One region of the Rhizobium sp. P1_E1 genome, then DNA from elsewhere that is predicted to be linked to it. Evidence: predicted binding sites of a transcription regulator. Region 1 holds the regulator's gene; the other holds the start of a gene.

Evidence for each region. Region 1 encodes PhoB, which activates phosphate uptake and scavenging genes when phosphate is short. Its sites were predicted from a motif close to TGTCATNNANCTGTCAT; they were not measured.
Region 2: a site for PhoB is predicted at 8,167-8,183, ahead of AC1D1Z_RS01385 (DUF1045 domain-containing protein). Genes of this name have one in related genera too.

What each region holds. Positions count from the first base shown of each region.
Region 1 is NZ_JBFUAY010000006.1:95,062-104,825, forward strand. Features, by position in the region: gene argF (ornithine carbamoyltransferase) at 1-49, opposite strand, end outside; gene AC1D1Z_RS04650 (aspartate aminotransferase family protein) at 92-1,291, opposite strand; gene AC1D1Z_RS04655 (GcrA family cell cycle regulator) at 1,712-2,245, shown strand; gene phoB (phosphate regulon transcriptional regulator PhoB) at 2,427-3,110, opposite strand; gene phoU (phosphate signaling complex protein PhoU) at 3,245-3,958, opposite strand; gene pstB (phosphate ABC transporter ATP-binding protein PstB) at 4,003-4,818, opposite strand; gene pstA (phosphate ABC transporter permease PstA) at 4,834-6,156, opposite strand; gene pstC (phosphate ABC transporter permease subunit PstC) at 6,153-7,634, opposite strand; gene AC1D1Z_RS04685 (substrate-binding domain-containing protein) at 7,805-8,839, opposite strand; gene phoR (phosphate regulon sensor histidine kinase PhoR) at 9,484-9,764, opposite strand, start outside.
Region 2 is NZ_JBFUAY010000001.1:263,257-273,020, reverse strand. Features, by position in the region: gene polA (DNA polymerase I) at 1-2,456, shown strand, start outside; gene AC1D1Z_RS01405 (DNA translocase FtsK) at 2,732-5,074, shown strand; gene AC1D1Z_RS01400 (GrpB family protein) at 5,110-5,613, opposite strand; gene phnN (phosphonate metabolism protein/1,5-bisphosphokinase (PRPP-forming) PhnN) at 5,634-6,230, opposite strand; gene AC1D1Z_RS01390 (alpha-D-ribose 1-methylphosphonate 5-triphosphate diphosphatase) at 6,227-7,366, opposite strand; gene AC1D1Z_RS01385 (DUF1045 domain-containing protein) at 7,380-8,075, opposite strand; gene phnE (phosphonate ABC transporter, permease protein PhnE) at 8,216-9,559, opposite strand; gene phnE (phosphonate ABC transporter, permease protein PhnE) at 9,567-9,764, opposite strand, start outside.

The DNA.
Region 1 (9,764 bases):
GATCGGCTGATGTGACCGCCGAAAGATCGAGGAAATGTTTAGGGCTCATATCGTCTTCTTACCTGTGCTGCGCCCGAAGGCGGCAATCTCTTCAAGCCGTCTTCTTGACCTTGGAGGCGCGAATGCTTTCGGCGGCGCGCTCGATGCGGGCAAGGCCCTCGCGGGCTTCCTCGGCGGTAACCACGAGGGGCGGAAGAAGGCGGATGACGTTGTCGCCGGCGGGTACGCCGAGCAGATGGGCGGCGCGGATCGCCTGCAGCAGTTCGGCGGAGGGAACGGCAGCCTTGATGCCGAGCAACAGCCCCTCGCCTCTGATATCTTCGATCACATCGGGATAACGATCCTTCAGCGAGGCGAGGCCCTGGCGGAAGACCAGTGCGACGTCGCGCACATGCTGGAGGAAGCCATCGGCAAGGATGATGTCGAGCACGGCACTGCCGACGGCCATGGCGAGCGGATTGCCGCCATAGGTCGAGCCATGCGTGCCGGCCTTCATGCCGGAGGCGGCCTCTGAAGTGGCAAGGCAGGCGCCGAGCGGAAAACCGCCGCCGATGCCCTTGGCGACAGCCATGATGTCGGGGGTGACGCCCGCCCATTCATGGGCGAAGAGCTTGCCGGTGCGGCCGACGCCGGTCTGGACCTCGTCGAGGATCAACAGCAGGCCGTTGTCGTCGCAGAGCTGGCGGAGCGCCTTCATGAATTCGGTGGTGGCAGGACGGACGCCGCCCTCGCCCTGCACTGGCTCGATGAGAATCCCAGCCGTGGCATCGGTAATCGCGGCGCGGACCGCTTCGATGTCGCCGAAAGCCACCTGATCGAAACCCGGCGCCTTGGGGCCGAAGCCTTCGAGATATTTCTCCTGGCCGCCGGCGGCGATCGTCGCCAGCGTCCGTCCGTGGAAGGCGCCTTCGAAGGTGATGATATGGAAGCGCTCGGGATGGCCCTTGGAAAACTGATAGCGGCGCGCCGTCTTGATCGCGCATTCGAGCGCCTCGGCACCCGAATTGGTGAAGAACACCTTGTCGGCGAAGGTGGCGTCCGTCAGCCGCTTTGCCAGACGTTCCTGACCGGGGATCTCATAGATGTTCGACAGGTGCCAGACCTTGTCGGCCTGCTCCTTCAGTGCGCCCACAACATGCGGATTGCTGTGGCCGACTGACGTGACGGCAACGCCAGCGCCGAAATCGAGATATCGCTCGCCGCTTTCGGTGATCAGCCACACGCCCTCGCCTCGCTCGAACCGCAGCGGGGCACGAGAATAGGTGTCATAAAGCGGCGCGGCTTCAGCCATGGCGCGATCTCCATCAAAGTTGCCGGGCAATGACTCCGGCTAAGGAAACCAGGCCCGAAAAATCAAAAATGCCGCCTTGCGGCGGCGAGGGGCACTATTTCCTTTTCGCGCTGCAATGTCAACAAAACTGCGCCCTTAGCGTATGCAGCAAGGGTGTACAGCGGCATTTTCAGTCTTCAACAGGCATTATTGCAGAAATGCCACGCAGAGGCAGCAAGTTGGGGAAAACTACGAATTCGATTCATCCGGATTCATGCGACTCTTGTCACGGAGTCAGCCTCACACTAGGTTAAAGATCAATTACTAGACTGCATGCGGCGGAACTAGTCACCAAAATTGATCAAGCGTTTCTTGTTTCGGAGCTCCCGGGACAACGGTGAGGGATTCTGCCATCACCAACGCAAAAGGTGGAGACAGGGCATGAACTGGACAGACGAGCGGGTCGAGAAACTCAAGAAACTTTGGGCCGAAGGACTGAGCGCCAGCCAGATCGCTGCGCAGCTTGGCGGAGTCAGCAGAAATGCGGTCATCGGCAAAGTGCACCGGCTGAGCCTTCCAGGCCGTGCCAAGGCTGGCGGCACCAACACCGCCGCACGAACGCCAAAGCGCAATACATCGGCGCCGCGCGCACCGAACTACACCTCACGGGTCGCCACGCGCACCGTTACCCGCCAGCAGGGCGCGACCATGCTGAAGGAAGAGATCGAGATCGAAACGATCGAGGAAATGGAATACGTGCCGAGAGGCAACGTGGTCGTGCCGATTTCCCGACGCCTCGGCCTGACGGAACTGACCGAACGCACCTGCAAGTGGCCGGTCGGCGATCCGCTGAAGGACGACTTCCATTTCTGCGGCTGCGAATCCCCCGACAATTCGCCCTATTGCAGCTACCACCAGAAGCTTGCCTACCAGCCGGTCAACGAACGCCGCCGGGCAGCCGCGCGGGCCAGCTGAGCGGGCTGACCATCGTTAGAATGCAGAAACGGGCCGAGTGGCCCGTTTTTTTGTTGCTGGATGGAAGCTCAGGTTTTCCTCCGTCATGCTCGGCCTTGTGCCGAGCGCAGATCCTCGGCACGAGGCCGAGGATGACGTCGCGGTTTTGCCAGGGATTTGTCAGCAACTCAAATGGAAGCCCTCAGGCTTCCATCGAATAACCGGCGCCGCGGACGGTGCGGATGACGTCCTGCATGTTGGAAAAATTCAGCGCCTTGCGCAGGCGGCCGACATGGACGTCGACGGTGCGCTCGTCGACATAGATATCGTGGCCCCAGACGCCGTCCAGAAGCTGCGAGCGGGAGAAGACCCGACCCGGTGACGACATCAGGAATTCCAACAGGCGGAATTCGGTGGGGCCGAGGCGGACTTCGCGGGTCTTGCGATGGACGCGATGGGTCTCGCGGTCGAGCTCGATGTCACCGCATTTCAGTACCGTCGACAGCACCTCGGGGCGGGCGCGCCGCAGCATCGCCTTGACGCGGGCAACGAGCTCGGGGGTCGAGAAGGGCTTGACGACATAATCGTCGGCGCCCGTCGACAATCCGCGAACACGCTCGCTTTCTTCGCCGCGCGCCGTCAGCATGATGATCGGCAGGCGCTCGGTTTCCGGCCGCATGCGCAGACGCCGGCAGAGCTCGATGCCGGAGACGCCGGGCAGCATCCAATCGAGGATGAGAAGATCGGGCGTGCGCTCCTGAAGCCGCATTTCGGCTTCGTCGCCACGAAGGATGGTATCGACCTCGAAGCCTTCCGCTTCGAGATTGTAGCGAAGAAGCACGCTGAGGGCTTCCTCGTCTTCAACAACTGCAACTCTCGGGATCATGCGTGTCGGTCTCCTCGCGCATGATCCTTAAACCGGGGGTGATTTAAGCAATGCATCCTGCGCAAATTCAGAAATTGGCTGCGACCTCGTGCGCGCCCGGATGGGCGCGCACGCAAGTGGCGGGGTGTGGGCGGTTATTCGGTGACCGCGCCGACGGTGTTGGCGCTGTCGTCCTTCGGACGGTCGCCTTCCGGCTGAGCGCCTGTCGTCATGTAATAGATCGTCTCAGCGATGTTGGTGGCGTGGTCGCCGATGCGCTCGATGTTCTTGGCGCAGAAGAGAAGATGTGTGCAGCTGGTGATGTTGCGCGGATCTTCCATCATGTAGGTCAGGAGCTCGCGGAACAGCGAGGTGTACATCGCGTCGATCTCATTGTCCCGTTCGCGGATCGCATTCGCCTTGTCGGCGGAACGATTGGTGTAGACGTCGAGCACTTCCTTGAGCTGAACGAGCGCCAGCTCGGACAGATGCTCGAGGCCGCGAGCGAGCTTGCGGGGAACGCCGGTGCTTTGGACGGCGATGACGCGCTTGGCGGTGTTCTTGCCGAGGTCGCCGACACGTTCGAGATCGGCGGCGATGCGGATCGAACCCATGATTTCGCGCAGGTCCGAAGCCATCGGCTGACGGCGGGCGATGGTGACGATCGCCTTGTCGCCGATTTCGCGTTCGGCGTGATCGAGGATCACGTCGTCGGAGATGACCTTCTGCGCCAGCGCGGTATCGCCGTTGACGAGAGCGCGCACGGCTTCGCTGACCATCTGCTCGGCCAGGCCGCCCATTTCGGAAATCCGCCTGGACAGGAACTTCAAATCATCATCATAGGCAGAAAAAATATGTGTCGATGCCATGGGGCTTTATCCTCGAATAACGGGAAGGCTTGGTGTCGCCAAGATCAGCCGAAGCGACCCATGATGTAGTCCTGGGTGCGCGGATCGTCGGGATTGGTGAACATCTTGTCGGTGTCGTTCTCCTCGACGAGATTGCCGAGGTGGAACATGGCGGTGCGCTGCGAGACGCGCGCGGCCTGCTGCATGGAGTGGGTGACGATGACGATCGTGTAGTTCTCGCGCAGCTCGTGGATCAGCTCCTCGACCTTGGCGGTGGCGATCGGGTCGAGCGCCGAGCAGGGCTCGTCCATCAGGATGACTTCAGGGCTGACGGCGACGGCACGGGCAATGCAGAGGCGCTGCTGCTGACCGCCCGACAGGCCGGTGCCGGATTCGTGCACGCGGTCCTTGACTTCGTTCCAGAGACCGGCGCGCTGCAGGCTGGTCTCGACGATCTGGTCGAGATCGGCCTTCGACTTGGCAAGGCCATGGATGCGCGGGCCGTAGGAGACGTTTTCATAGATCGTCTTCGGGAACGGGTTCGGCTTCTGGAAGACCATGCCGACGCGGGCGCGAAGTTCGACGACGTCGATATCGGGATCATAGATATCGTCGGTATCAAGCGTGATCTTGCCGGTGACGCGGCAGCCGTCGATCGTGTCGTTCATGCGGTTGAGGCTGCGCAGGAAGGTCGACTTGCCGCAGCCAGACGGGCCGATCAGGGCGGTTACGGTGTTTTCGCGGATGTTCAGGTTCACATCGAAAAGCGCGCGCTTTTCGCCGTAGTAAACCGAGACATCCTTTCCGATCATCTTATACGGGACGTTGCTCATCTTGTGATCCAGCGCCTTTTCAACTGCAGCTTCTGTCAACATGTTCATGATGTTTAACTCCGTTTACCAGCGGCGCTCGAAGCGACGACGCAAGAGGATGGCGCCCATGTTCATGACGATCAGGAACAGGAGCAGGACGATGATGGCACCCGAAGTACGCTCAACGAAGGCACGTTCGGCCTCGTTGGCCCACATATAGACCTGCACGGGCAGAGCCGTCGAGGGATCGAGCGGTGTCGTCGGCGCGTTGGCGACGAAGGCGACCATGCCGATCAAGAGCAGCGGCGCGGTTTCGCCGAGCGCATGCGCCAGGCCGATGATCGTGCCGGTGAGGATGCCGGGCATGGCGAGCGGCAGAACATGGTGAAACACCATCTGCATCTTCGACGCCCCGAGGCCGAGCGCTGCGGCACGGATCGACGGCGGCACGGCGCGCAGCGCCGCACGCGTCGCGATGATGATCGTCGGCAGGGTCATCAGCGTCAGCACCAGGCCACCGACCAGCGAAGCCGAGCGCGGCAGGCCGATGAAGTTGATGAAGACGGAAAGACCGAGCAGGCCGTAGACGATCGAGGGAACCGCGGCGAGGTTGTTGATGTTGACCTCGATCAGGTCCGTCAGCTTGTTCTTCGGCGCGAACTCCTCGAGATAGATCGAGGCGGCGACGCCGATCGGCAGAGCGAGCACGAGCACGATCAGCATCAGGTAGAGCGAGCCGATCAGGGCGACGCCAAGGCCTGCGGCCTCCGGACGGCTGGAATTGCCATTGACGAAGAGGCCGGTGTTGAACTGCTTGTGGAGAGCGCCGCTCGCCTTCAGCTCGTTCATCCAGGCAACCTGCTTGTCGTTGACCTTGCGGTTCTTCTCATCGACCGACAGATCGATCTGGCCCTTGTTGGCGCTGTCGACATTGGCGTCGGCGAGTACCGTGACGTTGACCGTCTTGCCGATGATCGACGGATCGGCGACGACCATGTCGCGCAGCTGGACCGGCGCACCCTTGGAGAGCATCGCGGATGCATCGCGCACATCGGGACGGCTTGCGGCATTGACGTTCAGCTGCTTGACGATCGCGTCGCGTAGGAGAACCGGGTAGTTGGCGGCGATCAGCACCGAAGGGTCGGTCGCACGCTTATTGTTCGGGTCGATCGTCTTCTCGGAGAATTCGATCGGCAGGGTAATCGCCGTCTGCTGGAAGGCGGTGTAGCCTTTGCCGATCACCGTCCACAACAGGATGAAGAGGAAGACGAGGCCGAAGGTGATGGCGGCGATGCCATAGGCCTGGAACCGGCGCTCGGCGGCGTAGCGGCGCTTGATGCCGATATCGCGGCGCACTGGCGCCTTGGAAACCGTGACGCCTGAAGTGGGAGAAACAATATCCGTCATTCGTACTGCTCCCGGTATTTGCGCACGATGTAGAGCGCGTAGATATTGAGGCAAAGCGTGATGCAGAACAGCGTGATGCCAAGGGCAAAGGCAACCAGCGTCTGCGGCGAGGTGAACTCAAGGTCACCAGTCAGCTGGTTGACGATCTTGACGGTCACCGTCGTCATTGGCTCGAAGGGGTTGATCTGGATGCGGGCGGCGACACCGGCGGCCAGCACGACGATCATGGTTTCGCCGATGGCGCGCGAAGCCGTCATCAGCAATGCGCCGACGATGCCGGGAAGAGCGGCGGGGAGAACCACTTTCTTGATGGTTTCGGAGCGTGTGGCCCCAAGACCGAGCGAACCGTCACGCAGGGCACGCGGCACGGCGGTGATGATGTCGTCCGACAGCGAGGACACGTAGGGGATCAGCATGATGCCCATGACGATGCCGGCCGTCAGAACGCTCTGCGCCTGGATGAAGTTGCTATAGTTGCCGCTGAGAAGACCGCTGATTTGGGCGGAGAAATCGCGCAGGAACGGGCCGACGGTGACGAGCGCGAAGAAGCCGTAGACGATTGTCGGAATCCCGGCGAGCACTTCGAGGAGCGGCTTGGCGACCCCGCGCACTTTCGGCGAAGCGTATTCGGCCATGTAGATGGCGGCGAAGAGGCCGACCGGCACGGCGACCAGCATCGCCACCAGGCCGATATAAATCGTGCCGAGCAGCAACGGGATGAGGCCGAACTGGCCGAAGGACGAGCTGCCGGCGCCGGCAAAGCGCGGATCCCAGACGGTGCCGAAGAAGAAGTCCATGGCGGGAACGGCCGCAAAGAAGCGCGCAGCTTCCGACAGCATGGAGAGCACGATGCCGATCGTCGTCAGAATGGCGATCGAGGAGGCGAGCAGTAGGCCCCAGAGCATGACGCGCTCGACCCGGTTGCGGGCGCGGAAGCGCGGAGCGATGGAGCGCAGCGCATAGAAGGCGCCGGCAACCGCGAGAGCGAAGACAACAGCCGTCATGGCGATGCGGCTCGTCATGCTCATGGTGTTGAGCTTTTTGGCGGCGTCGAGCATGTAAGGCAGCGGCTGGCCGGCAAGCGGCACACCCTTTTCGAGGAGCTTGGCCTGCAGGGCTGCCGGATCGCTGGAGACCGCCGCAGCTTCATCCGCGGTCAGCATCGTCAGGCCGCGGGCGACCGTCGCCACCATCGAATAACCAAGATCCTGCTCGACCGAGGCTTGAGCCTTGATGTCGTCGGGGACAGCGCCGCGAACCGAGGACTGGATGATGCCGGGGCTGATGGAAAGCCAGAGGCAGAGGACGATGAGGGCAGGAAGAACCGCCCAGATCGCGGCATAGGCGCCGTAATAGGCCGGCCGCGAATGCAATGCGGAGGATCGGCCTCCGGCAAGCGCCGTGGCCCGGCTGCGCGCGACCAGATAGGCGGCGGCTCCGATCACCACAAGGCACAAAAGTATGATGGATGTGCTCATTCGTTACGTCCCCAGGCCCATAGCCCCAAAAAGCCCGGCGGCTTCATCAGCCTGCCTTCAGCTTCCAATCATGGAGAAGGAATTCCAACCCTGCAGCTCCAGAACCGCCGGCGCGCAGGGACATAAGGCAATGCCGGCGCGGGCTGAAAGGCGCCGCGCCGGCAAAGTCATTACATGGACTTGCCTGCTTCGACGTCCTTGCGGATCGCGTCGCGTTCGGCATCCGGAGCGGCAACGAGGCCGTATTCGACGAGCGGGCTGTCGGGGCCGATCATCTGGTCGGATACGAAGAAGTTGACGTATTCCTTCAGACCCGGAACGGCGCCGAGATGTGCCTTCTTGACGTAGAAGAACAGCGGGCGGGAAACCGGGTAGGTGCCGTTAGCGATCGTTTCCGTGGACGGAACGATACCGCTCATGCTCGCAACCTTGAGCTTGTCGGCGTTGTTTTCGTAGAAGGAAAGGCCGAATACGCCGACGCCGGTCTTGTTGGCGGCGATGCGTGCGAGGGTTTCCGGATAGTCGCCGTCGATGTCAACGGCAGCGCCGTCCTTGCGGACTGCGACGCAGGCCTTGCCCTGGGCAGCCTTGTCGGCGATTTCCTTGGCGATGACGTCGGTTGCACCAGAGGCCTTGCAGCCGGCGGCGAGAACGTTCTGTTCGAAGACTTCGCGGGTGCCGTGCTTTTCGCCCGGGATGTAGGCAGCGATATCAACAGCCGGAAGCTTCGGGTTGACTTCCGACCACTTCTTGTAAGGGTTGGCGACGAGCTTGCCGTCGACGACGACCTGGGCTGCGAGGGCCTTGTAGATGTCGGCAGGAACGTAGGCGACGTCAGGGTTGGAAGCGTCGGTTGCGAAGACGATGCCGTCGTAGCCGATCTTGACTTCCTGGATGTCGGTTACGCCGGCAGCCTTGCAGGCTTCGGCTTCGTTCTTGTTGATCGGACGCGAAGCGTTCGCAATGTCGATGGTGTCTTCGCCAACGCCCTTGCAGAATTCCTTCAGACCAGCGCCCGTGCCGCCGGATTCAACGACCGGCGTCTTGAAGTTGGTGAAGGTTTCGCCGAAGGACTCGGCAACGATCTTTGCGTAAGGCAGGACGGTGGACGAACCAGCAACCTGAATCTGGTCGCGGGCGACGGCAGCGCCAGCGAAAGCGGCGGTTGCAGCGAGCGCGGCAACGGTGAGCTTGAAGGTGTTCATGTAAATCTCCCGGCATTGGGCTTGTGTGAGTGCGGCCTTTAGAGAGGCCCTCGCAGTGCCTTTTTTCATCGGCGAGACTCTCTTAGCGCTGTAAGCACCGTCCTTTTATGTCAAAGCGATGAAACATTTGTGACAGGTTAACTCATTGATTTATAATGATATATTTTAAATAGGCCGATCGACCATGTCGGGCGGCCAGCAAAGACCGGCAGTCAATCCACCTTGCGTTGCAAAAATCGGCTGCATATCGGTGGCAAATAGCGAAGCGGCGGCTTTCCGGCTTGCGCTCTTTCATCAAAGTCGTTCCGCGTTATTTGCATCCGGCTGCCGTCACCGCCCTTCGGACCCTCGTAGACGGGGCGAAGGGACATGCCGCAGCGTCTCGACTCCCTCTTCTCCCCTCGGGGAGAAGGTGCCCGTAGGGCGGATGAGGGGGCCAGCGAAGCCGGTCTTTCCTATAACCCGTGCAGGCGTCGTCTCGACCAATCGTCAAGGCCCTTGGGCAGGTGTCGCGGAATAGGTTTTACGTGAGAAGTGTGCCGTGTGGCCCCCTCATCCGCCTGCCGGCACCTTCTCCCCGAGGGGAGAAGAGATTTGCGGCAACCTCTCGATTCCTCGTGCGCCTCTCATAGGGGACGCATACGTCAGAAACGGACGGTAAAGTCCGTACCCTTGCCGACTTCCGACTTGACGATCAGCCGCGCCCGGTGGCGGGTGAGGATGTGCTTGACGATGGCAAGGCCGAGGCCGGTGCCCTTCTTCGAGCGGCTGTCCTCGATGCTGACGCGATAGAAGCGCTCGGTCAGGCGCGGCACATGCTCGGCGGGAATGCCGGGGCCCTTGTCGACGATGCTGACCTCGACCGGCTGGCCGGTGCCGTTCTTCAGCCAGACATCGACGACCTCGCCCTCCTGGCCGTATTTGC
Region 2 (9,764 bases), on a different contig from region 1:
TGATCGACCTGCAGGCCATGACCGGTGATTCCGTCGACAACGTTCCGGGCATTCCGGGCATCGGCCCGAAAACCGCTGCCCAGTTGCTCGAAGAATACGGCGATCTCGACACGCTGCTCGAACGTGTCACCGAGATTAAGCAGGTCAAACGCCGCGAGACGATCCTCGCCAATATCGACATGGCCAGGCTCTCGCGCGACCTGGTGCGCTTGCGCACCGATGTGCCGCTCGATCTCGATCTCGACGCGCTGGTGTTGGAACCGCAGAACGGCCCGAAGCTGATCGGCTTCCTGAAGACGATGGAATTCACCACGCTGACGCGCCGCGTCGCCGAGGCCTGCGATTGCGATGCGAGCGCCATCGAACCGGCGACCGTCCGCATCGAATGGGGCGAGACGGCCCGCGGCCCGGATCTCGATGCCGCGGAGCCCGAGCCTGTTGCCGGCGGCATCCCCGATGTTTCGGGCGAATCCGTGCCGGTGACGCCGCGCGCGAAGGCGAAGAGCGCGGTCGAAGGCGCCTTTTCGCCCGCCGATCTTGCCAAGGCGCGGGCCGAGGCCTTTGCAACGCTGCCCTTCGATCATTCGGCCTATGTCACGATCCGCGACCTGGCGACGCTCGACCGATGGATTGCCGATGCGCGCGCTACCGGCCTCGTTGCTTTCGATACCGAGACCACGTCGCTGGATGCGATGCAGGCCGAACTTGTCGGCTTTTCGCTGGCGATCGCCGACAATACGGCCGATCCCACCGGTACGAAGATCCGCGCCGCCTATGTGCCGCTTGTCCATAAGAACGGCGTCGGCGATCTGCTCGGCGGCGGCCTTGCCGACAACCAGATCCCGATTGGCGATGCCCTGCCGCGGCTGAAGGCATTGCTGGAGGACGAATCGGTTCTCAAGGTCGCCCAGAACCTGAAATACGACTACCTGCTGTTGAAGCGCTACGGCATCGAGACCAGGAGTTTCGACGACACAATGCTGATCTCCTACGTGCTCGACGCCGGCACCGGCGCGCATGGCATGGATCCGCTGTCGGAAAAATTCCTCGGCCATACACCGATCCCGTACAAGGACGTGGCGGGCAGCGGCAAGGCGAATGTCACCTTCGATCTGGTCGACATCGACCGCGCCACCCACTATGCCGCCGAAGATGCCGACGTGACGCTGCGCCTCTGGCTGGTACTGAAGCCCCGGCTGGCGGCAGCAGGGCTGACCAGCGTCTATGAACGGCTGGAGCGGCCGCTATTGCCCGTGCTTGCGCGTATGGAAGCGCGCGGCATCACCGTCGACCGGCAGATCCTGTCGCGGCTCTCCGGCGAGCTGGCCCAGGGTGCAGCAAGGCTGGAGGACGAGATCTACGTGCTGGCCGGCGAACGTTTCAACATCGGCTCGCCGAAGCAGCTGGGCGATATCCTGTTCGGCAAGATGGGCCTTTCCGGCGGCAGCAAGACGAAGACAGGCCAATGGTCCACCTCCGCGCAGGTGCTCGAGGATCTGGCCGCCGCCGGTTTCGAACTGCCGCGCAAGATCGTCGACTGGCGCCAGGTCACCAAGCTGAAATCCACCTATACCGACGCGCTTCCCGGCTATGTCCATCCGGAGACCAAGCGGGTCCACACCTCCTATTCGCTGGCATCGACGACCACGGGGCGTCTGTCCTCCTCCGAGCCGAACCTGCAGAATATTCCGGTGCGCACCGCAGAAGGCCGCAAGATCCGCACCGCCTTCATCTCGACGCCTGGCCACAAGCTGATCTCCGCCGACTACAGCCAGATCGAACTGCGCGTGCTTGCCCATGTGGCCGAGATCCCGCAGCTGACCAAGGCGTTCGAAGATGGCGTCGACATCCACGCCATGACGGCTTCGGAAATGTTCGGCGTGCCGGTGGAAGGCATGCCGGGCGAGGTGCGCCGCCGCGCCAAGGCAATCAATTTCGGCATCATCTACGGCATTTCGGCCTTCGGGCTTGCCAATCAGCTTTCGATCGAGCGTTCGGAAGCCGGCGACTATATCAAGAAATATTTCGAGCGTTTCCCCGGCATCCGCGACTATATGGAAAGCCGAAAGGCCATGGCGCGCGACAAGGGTTATGTCGAAACGATCTTCGGTCGCCGCATCAACTATCCCGACATCCGCTCGTCCAATCCATCCGTGCGCGCCTTCAACGAGCGTGCGGCGATCAATGCGCCGATCCAGGGTTCGGCTGCCGACGTCATCCGCCGGGCGATGATCAAGATAGAGCCGGCGCTTGTTGAAGTCGGCCTTGCCGATCGCGTCCGCATGCTGCTGCAGGTGCACGACGAACTCATCTTCGAGGTTGAGGACGAGGATGTCGAAAGGGCGATGCCGGTCATCGTCTCGGTGATGGAAAACGCCACCATGCCGGCGCTGGAAATGCGTGTGCCGCTGAGGGTCGATGCACGCGCCGCCACCAATTGGGACGAGGCGCACTAAGGCATGTCGCGCAAAACTGTGCAGCGGTTTTGCGACAACGACATGCGTGGAAATAAAGCCTAAAGCGCCAGGAGCGAATCCAAAAGATTGCGACGCGCTTTAGAGCGGCTCCCCAAAATTGGCAAAGATTTTTCTCACTGCCAGAACTCATTGAAAGTGCAGCGATTTATCCCAGGGGATCGTATCGGAACGATACGGCAGGAAGGAACTTATTAACCTTCCTTTTCTATCCCGGTAGGGTCGTAATTTGCAAAGCATGAGTGAGTAGCGGACGCATGCGTTTTCCCAGAACCAATTTGACGGATGCCGGAGATTTTTCCAGCGAGATTGAAACGGACCTTCCGGCGGAAAACCCAGGGGAGAAGCCGGCGGCACCCATCTGGCAGAGTAACTTTTCCCTCGCGCCGAATGTCCGTTTCACCCGTACGCCGGAAACGCTGATCAGCAGGCGGCGCGCGCCGAATGAGCCCGTTCGCGATGATTCGCAGATTGGACAGCAGGCGATACGGATAGAGCCGGTAGCCGTCGACGTGCCCTTCGATATCTATCTGCCGGGGCCGGACGAAATTTCCGCAGCACCGCACAGGGTCGAACTGCAGCAGTCACCGCTCGCTGACGAGACCATCGTGCCGGCCTTCCGTGCCACAGCCGAGCTTTCCTCCATTTCCGATTTCGCCTTCTGGGAAGTCATGGCCTTCGAAGAGGTGCCGGTTCGCGCGCCCGCCTTGGTGTTGTTCCCGAAGACCGAGACCTCGCCCGAGTCGATCACGTCGCTGTTCCGGGTCATGGAATGGCGTCCTGGCCGGTCGGCCCCTGCTCCCGTCACCTCCCGCCCGCTCCCGCAGCCCGCTGCGATCTCCGCAAAGGTCGCCGTGCGCCCTCCGGCCGCCCCGTCCCTGGAAAGGCCCAGCCGCATCGCTGTCGAGGCACCGGTCGCGCCCGTACCTCAGGCGGCGCCAACCTCTCAGGTCGCGCCAGCCCCTCAAATCGCATCAGCCCCTCAGGCAGCACCAGCGCCGCAGCGCACGCCGCCTGTCGCCGCGGTCCTGCCGTCGCCGCGCCTGGCCGCGCGGCCCGAAAGGATCGACGCATCCGGCTATCAATTCCCGCCGCGTGCCCTGCTGCAGGAACCGCCGGAACGCCTCGGCGAGATCATGTCGCAGGAGACGCTGGAACAGAATGCCGGGCTTCTGGAAAGCGTGCTGGAAGATTTCGGCATCAAGGGCGAAATCATCCATGTTCGTCCCGGTCCTGTCGTCACCCTCTATGAATTCGAGCCGGCGCCGGGCGTGAAATCGTCGCGGGTCATCGGCCTTGCCGATGATATCGCCCGCTCGATGTCGGCGCTTTCGGCCCGCGTGGCCGTCGTCCCCGGCCGCAACGTCATCGGCATCGAATTGCCGAATGTGACACGTGAAACCGTCTATTTCCGCGAGATGATCGAGAGCCAGGATTTCGAGAAGAGCGGTTACAAGCTGGCGCTCGGCCTCGGCAAAACCATCGGCGGCGAGCCTGTCATCGCCGAGCTCGCCAAGATGCCGCATCTGCTCGTGGCCGGCACCACCGGCTCCGGCAAGTCGGTCGCCATCAACACGATGATCCTGTCGCTGCTCTACCGCATGACGCCGGAACAGTGCCGCCTGATCATGGTCGACCCGAAGATGCTCGAACTGTCAGTCTATGACGGCATCCCGCATCTGCTGACGCCCGTCGTCACCGATCCGAAGAAGGCGGTCATGGCGCTGAAATGGGCCGTGCGCGAAATGGAGGAGCGCTATCGCAAGATGTCGCGCCTCGGCGTGCGCAATATCGATGGCTATAACGACCGCATGGCACAGGCCCGCGAAAAGGGCGAGACCATCCATGTCATGGTCCAGGTCGGCTTCGATAAGGGCACCGGTGTTCCGATCGAGGAAAGCCAGGCGCTGGACCTGACGCCGATGCCCTATATCGTCGTCATCGTCGACGAGATGGCCGACCTGATGATGGTCGCCGGCAAGGACATCGAAGGGGCAATCCAGCGCCTCGCCCAGATGGCCCGCGCCGCCGGCATCCATTTGATCATGGCGACACAGCGTCCGTCGGTCGACGTCATCACCGGCACGATCAAGGCAAACTTCCCGACCCGTATCTCCTTCCAGGTGACCTCGAAGATCGACAGCCGCACCATTCTCGGCGAACAGGGCGCCGAGCAGCTGCTCGGTCAGGGAGATATGCTGCATATGCAGGGCGGCGGGCGGATTTCCCGCGTCCACGGTCCTTTCGTCTCGGATGTCGAAGTGGAAAAGGTTGTCGCCCATCTGAAGACCCAGGGCCGCCCGGAATATCTCGACACCGTCACCGCCGACGAGGAGGAAGAGACGGAAGAGGAAGAAGCCGGCGCCGTCTTCGACAAGAGCGCCATGGCCTCGGAAGATGGCAACGAACTCTACGAGCAGGCGGTCAAGGTCGTCATGCGCGACAAGAAGTGCTCGACGTCCTACATCCAACGCCGCCTCGGCATCGGCTACAACCGCGCCGCCTCACTGGTGGAGCGCATGGAAAAGGAAGGTCTCGTCGGCCCGGCCAACCATGTCGGCAAGCGCGAGATCGTCTCGGGACGGGGTGACGGCGATTAATCGGCAATGGCATGGAGTGCACTGCGCACTCCATTTCATGTCCTCAAGGCAGCCAGCCGAAGCGTCTCGCTGACAAATGCGGTCTTTCCGCCGGTGTAAAAATCCCAATCGCCGCCTGCCTCTGCGGCCAACCGGCGTTTCAGATCGGCATAGGCCGTGGCTCTCTCGGGGTGATCCCTGAGATAATCGCGAAACAGAATGCGCTCCCGATGTCCGCGATTGTCGGGTCCGCAAAGGTAGAGCTTGAAGCCGTAAGCTTTATGATCGCGGGTGAAAGCCCATCGTTGCTCTCCGGTATCGCCGTGGAAGACGAAATCGGCAGCGCGCACCACCTCGATCGCCGTCGGCAGGAACTCGTCGGATATCATCACGGCATTAAGGTCGATCTTCGGCTTGGCTGCCAGCCCAGGCACTGATGTGCTGCCGATATGATCGATGGAAAGCAGGCGGTCACCGAGCAAGGCGGAAACCTCCGCGCTGATCTCGTCAAACAGCAGTGGCCAAGAGGGATCGTAGTCGGCCACTTTGATGGCGCGCATGCCTTTTCCCTCGAGCCTGGTCAATGCGCCTTGGTCAGCAATCCGTCCAGGATCTCGATCATCTTCTGCTCGGCCTCTTCGAGCGAGCCGCTATTGTCGAGCTCCACCACGTCATATTCGCCGCGCACCGTCAGCGGTCCGCGGGCGAGCCGGGCCATGATATCTTCATGCGTCTCGCGTCCGCGAGCCTCCAGCCGGCCGGCAAGCACTTCGGGGCGGGCGGTGACGTTGATGACCTTCAGCCGCGGGAAGGCCGCCTGGAAGCGGTGAAGCGCCGAGCGCGAGCCGTTGGCGACAACGACATGGCCTCTGGACAGCGCCACCGAGACCTCGGCGGGAATACCGTATTTCAGGCCGTGCGCTTCCCACCAGACGGCGAAGGAGCCTGATTGCTCCATGGCGGCAAACCCTTGGAGGGAGACGGAAAGATGGTCCTCGCCGCCGGCATCGCGGTGGCGGGTGATGACGCGGCGGACGAAATGCACGTTCTCACGGCCGGCAAAACGCCGGGCGGCGAGGTTCATCAGCGTGTCCTTGCCAGCACCGCTCGGACCGACGACAACGACCATGATGCCGCGCTCGGCACCGGCTCCTGCGTGGGGTTCGTGCGGCATCATGCGACACGGCGTCCCTGGCGCCAGACGGAGCGTGTCACCGGCACGCCGTGCGAACGATGGACGCGGACAAGATCGGCGCGCAGCCCGGTTGCGATCCGGCCGCGATCGTCGAGGCTGACGGTGCGGGCGGGCGTCGACGTCACCATGGCGATCGCCTTCGGCAGGCTGATGCTCTCCACCTCATCGGCGAGAATGAAGGGCGCATGCAGCAGGCTGAGCGGCACGTAGTCGGAGGAAAGCACGTCGAGCACGCCCATCTCGGCAAGGTCGCGGGCGGCGATGTTGCCGGAATGGGATTTGCCGCGCACGATGTTCGGCGCGCCCATCAGCACGCTCATGCCGTGCTCGTGCGACGCCCGGGCGGCGTCGAAACTGGTCGGGAACTCGGCCAGGCGCACACCGTTGTCGATCGCCTCGTCGACATGCGAGAGCGTCGCGTCATCGTGGCTAGCCACGGTGATGCCGCGCTCGGCGCAGACCTTGGCGATGGCATTGCGATGCGGCGTCGAATTGCGCGCCGATTCTGCCTGACGCTTGGCAACGAAACGGGCGAAAGCCTCGTCGCTCAGGCCCCGCTTCTTCTGGTAGTAGAAGATATATTGGTCCATCGTCTGGAACTGACGCTGGCCGGGCGCATGATCCATCAGCGAGACGAGCCGCACATGCCGGTCGTTTTCGAAATCGCCGAAGTGTTCGAGCACGTTGTCGGCCGAGACCTCGCAGCGAAGGTGGATGAGGTGCTCGGCGCGCAGCCTGCCTTCCTTCTCCGCCGATTGGATGGCGTCCGCCATCTCGCGCATCTCGCCATGTTCGAAGCCGCCGTCCTCGTCCGCACCCATGCGCAGGCAGTCGAACACCGTCGTGATGCCTGACGTGACGATCTGGGCGTCATGCGCTTGAACTGCGGCGGTCTTGTTCCAGCGAATGCCGGGACGCGGTTGATAATGGCCTTCGAGATGATCGGTGTGCAGCTCGACAAGGCCTGGAATGACGTAGTCGCCTTCGAAATCTTCGCCGGCTACCGAGTTGCCCTCGGAGATGTCGGCAATCTTCCCGTCGCGGATGAGGATCGAGCCTAAGAGGATGTCATCCTCGAGAACGATGCGGGCGTTGGAAAACACGGTCTCTTTGCTCATGTCGTCAGGTCTTTCAGCTTTTGGCGCCGGCAAGCGGCAGCCAGGAATGAACTTTGAACGGGGCATCGCGCGTCTCCTCGATGAAGACGGCAAGGCCGGAAATCGAAAGCGGCCGGCCGATGAAATCGGCAAAACGCTCTGTCAGGATCGCTTTCATCACCTGAGCACGTGTCTCGGGCACTTGGCCGCTCAGCGTCATGTGAAAGCCGAAATCCTCCATGACGTAAGGATAACCCCAGCGCTGCAGATGGGCGCGCTGGCTGTCGCTGAGCTTCTCCGGATTGCGCCGCGCCATATCGGCCTCGGAAAGCGCTGCCCGGAACGGTTCGAAGGACCTTACCACCTTCGCGGCGAAATCCTGAAGAGGTTGATGAAGTGAACCGGGAACGAGGGCAAAAAAACGGCCGAGCTGGCCGAGCACGAGCTCAGGAATCTCGAAGGCTTGCGTGCGCTGGGCAAAATCCTCGGCAACGGTCATGAGATCCTCCTCGGTGACCGAGGAGGCGAGGGAAAAGGGCGCCTTGATCGTGGCGTGAAAGCCGTAACGGCGCGGGTCGGCGGTCAGCTCGAACTGTTCTGCCGCCCCCAGTTGCTCATATTCCGGTGCAGGGTAGGTCTCGCCGGTGAAAGCATGGCGGCCGAGCCAGAGCGAGGCCGCGCCGGTCAGGGGATCATCCTTCGGCGGCGAGAAATAGAGAGCGTAGCGCAAGGCTTTTATCCTGGAGATCGTCCAAACGGGGAGGGCACTGTGCAGTGATTTGGCGGCGAACCGCAAGCAGGCTCCCGGCTAAAAGATTTCCGTGACAGAATGATGATGGCGGCAGCGGCGCCACTGCTTTGATGGATGGATCAGTGGGCTTTCGTGCCCATCAGCCGGTGGCGCAACGCGTTCGAGGCGGCGTCGAAAATGAAGACGACAATCAGGATCAGAATGACCATGTAGGCGACGTTTTCCCAGTTGGCGTTGGTGCGCATGGCCTCCCACAGCTTGAGGCCGATGCCGCCGGCGCCGACAGCGCCGATAATGGTCGCGCCGCGCACGTTCGATTCCCATTGGTAGAGCGTCTGGCTGACGAAGACGGGAACGATCTGCGGCATAATGCCATAACGATGAACGAGCACGGTCTGAGCGCCTGTTGATTTGATGCCTTCCCGCGGCTTGTTGTCGATATTCTCGAGGCCTTCGGAATAGAGCTTGCCGAGCGTGCCGGTCTCGGTGAGGAAGATCGCACCGCTGCCGGCGAGCGGGCCGGGCCCGAAGGCGCGCGTCAGGAACAGCGCCCAGATCAGCATATCGACCGAGCGCAGGAAATCGAAGAAGCGCTTCAGGACCTGGTTCAGCAAGCGGTTCGGCGTGATATTGCGCGCTGCCAGGAAGGCGAGCGGAAAGGCGGTAAGCGAGCCGAGCAGCGTTCCGAGGAACGCCATGACGATCGTCTGGAAAAGCTTGGTCCAGACGTCGCCGTGCTGCCATTCGCTGTTGTTCCAGATATCGTCGAAGGCGAGCGACAGGTTGGATTGGTCGGGCTTGATGCGCGGACCGGAGACGATGAGGCCGACGACCTCGCCGACCGGCTTGTCGAAGAAGGATGATTGCGTGTCGAAGATGAAATTCGCCCAGCCGATGAAACGTTTGCGGATCTTCACCCGGTCGACTGAGATGCTGACATTGCCGGCAAAGCCGAGATCCGCCAGCACGTTGTCATCATAGACTGTCATCCAGCCGGGTACCGGTCCGACGACTTTCGGCGCGCCGCTCGAAACTTCCACCGGGACGCTGACGCCATGCGCGGTGACGATAGTCTCGCTCTTCGAAACGGTGACGCTGCCGCCGGTGCCGCTGATCGAAACGGTGATGCTGCCGTCGGGATTGTTGACCAGCCAGTCCGGGTGCGGATTGTCGCCGAGCGGCGAGAAACGCGGATAACGGATGTCGATCGAGCCGTCATCCCCAATGCGGAATTCCGGCTGAACGTCGTAGCTCACCCATTGGCTGAGATAGATGCCGACGCGCTCCCAATGGGCTTCGGCAAAAAGCTTGGGCAGGTCGAAGAACCAGACGGCATAGAGGCTGTAGAGCAGCGTTGCGATGAGGATCATCAGCCCGCCGAAACGCTGGCGGAACGACCGGTGGAAATATTCCGGATAGCGCGTTTCTATCTCATGCATGCGGTTTGCGTCGATCACCGTCATGGCGGCCTCAATGTTGCAGGAGGAAGGCGTGCTCGCCGACGAGGCGGCGGCGCAGCCATGCGGAGAACTGGTCGACGGCGACGATCGTCACGAACAGCAGCAGAACGAGCGCTACCGTCTTGGCGCCGAAGCCGCGCGAAATCGAGAGCTTCAGTTCCTCGCCGATCCCGCCACCGCCGACGGCGCCGATGATGGTCGAGGCGCG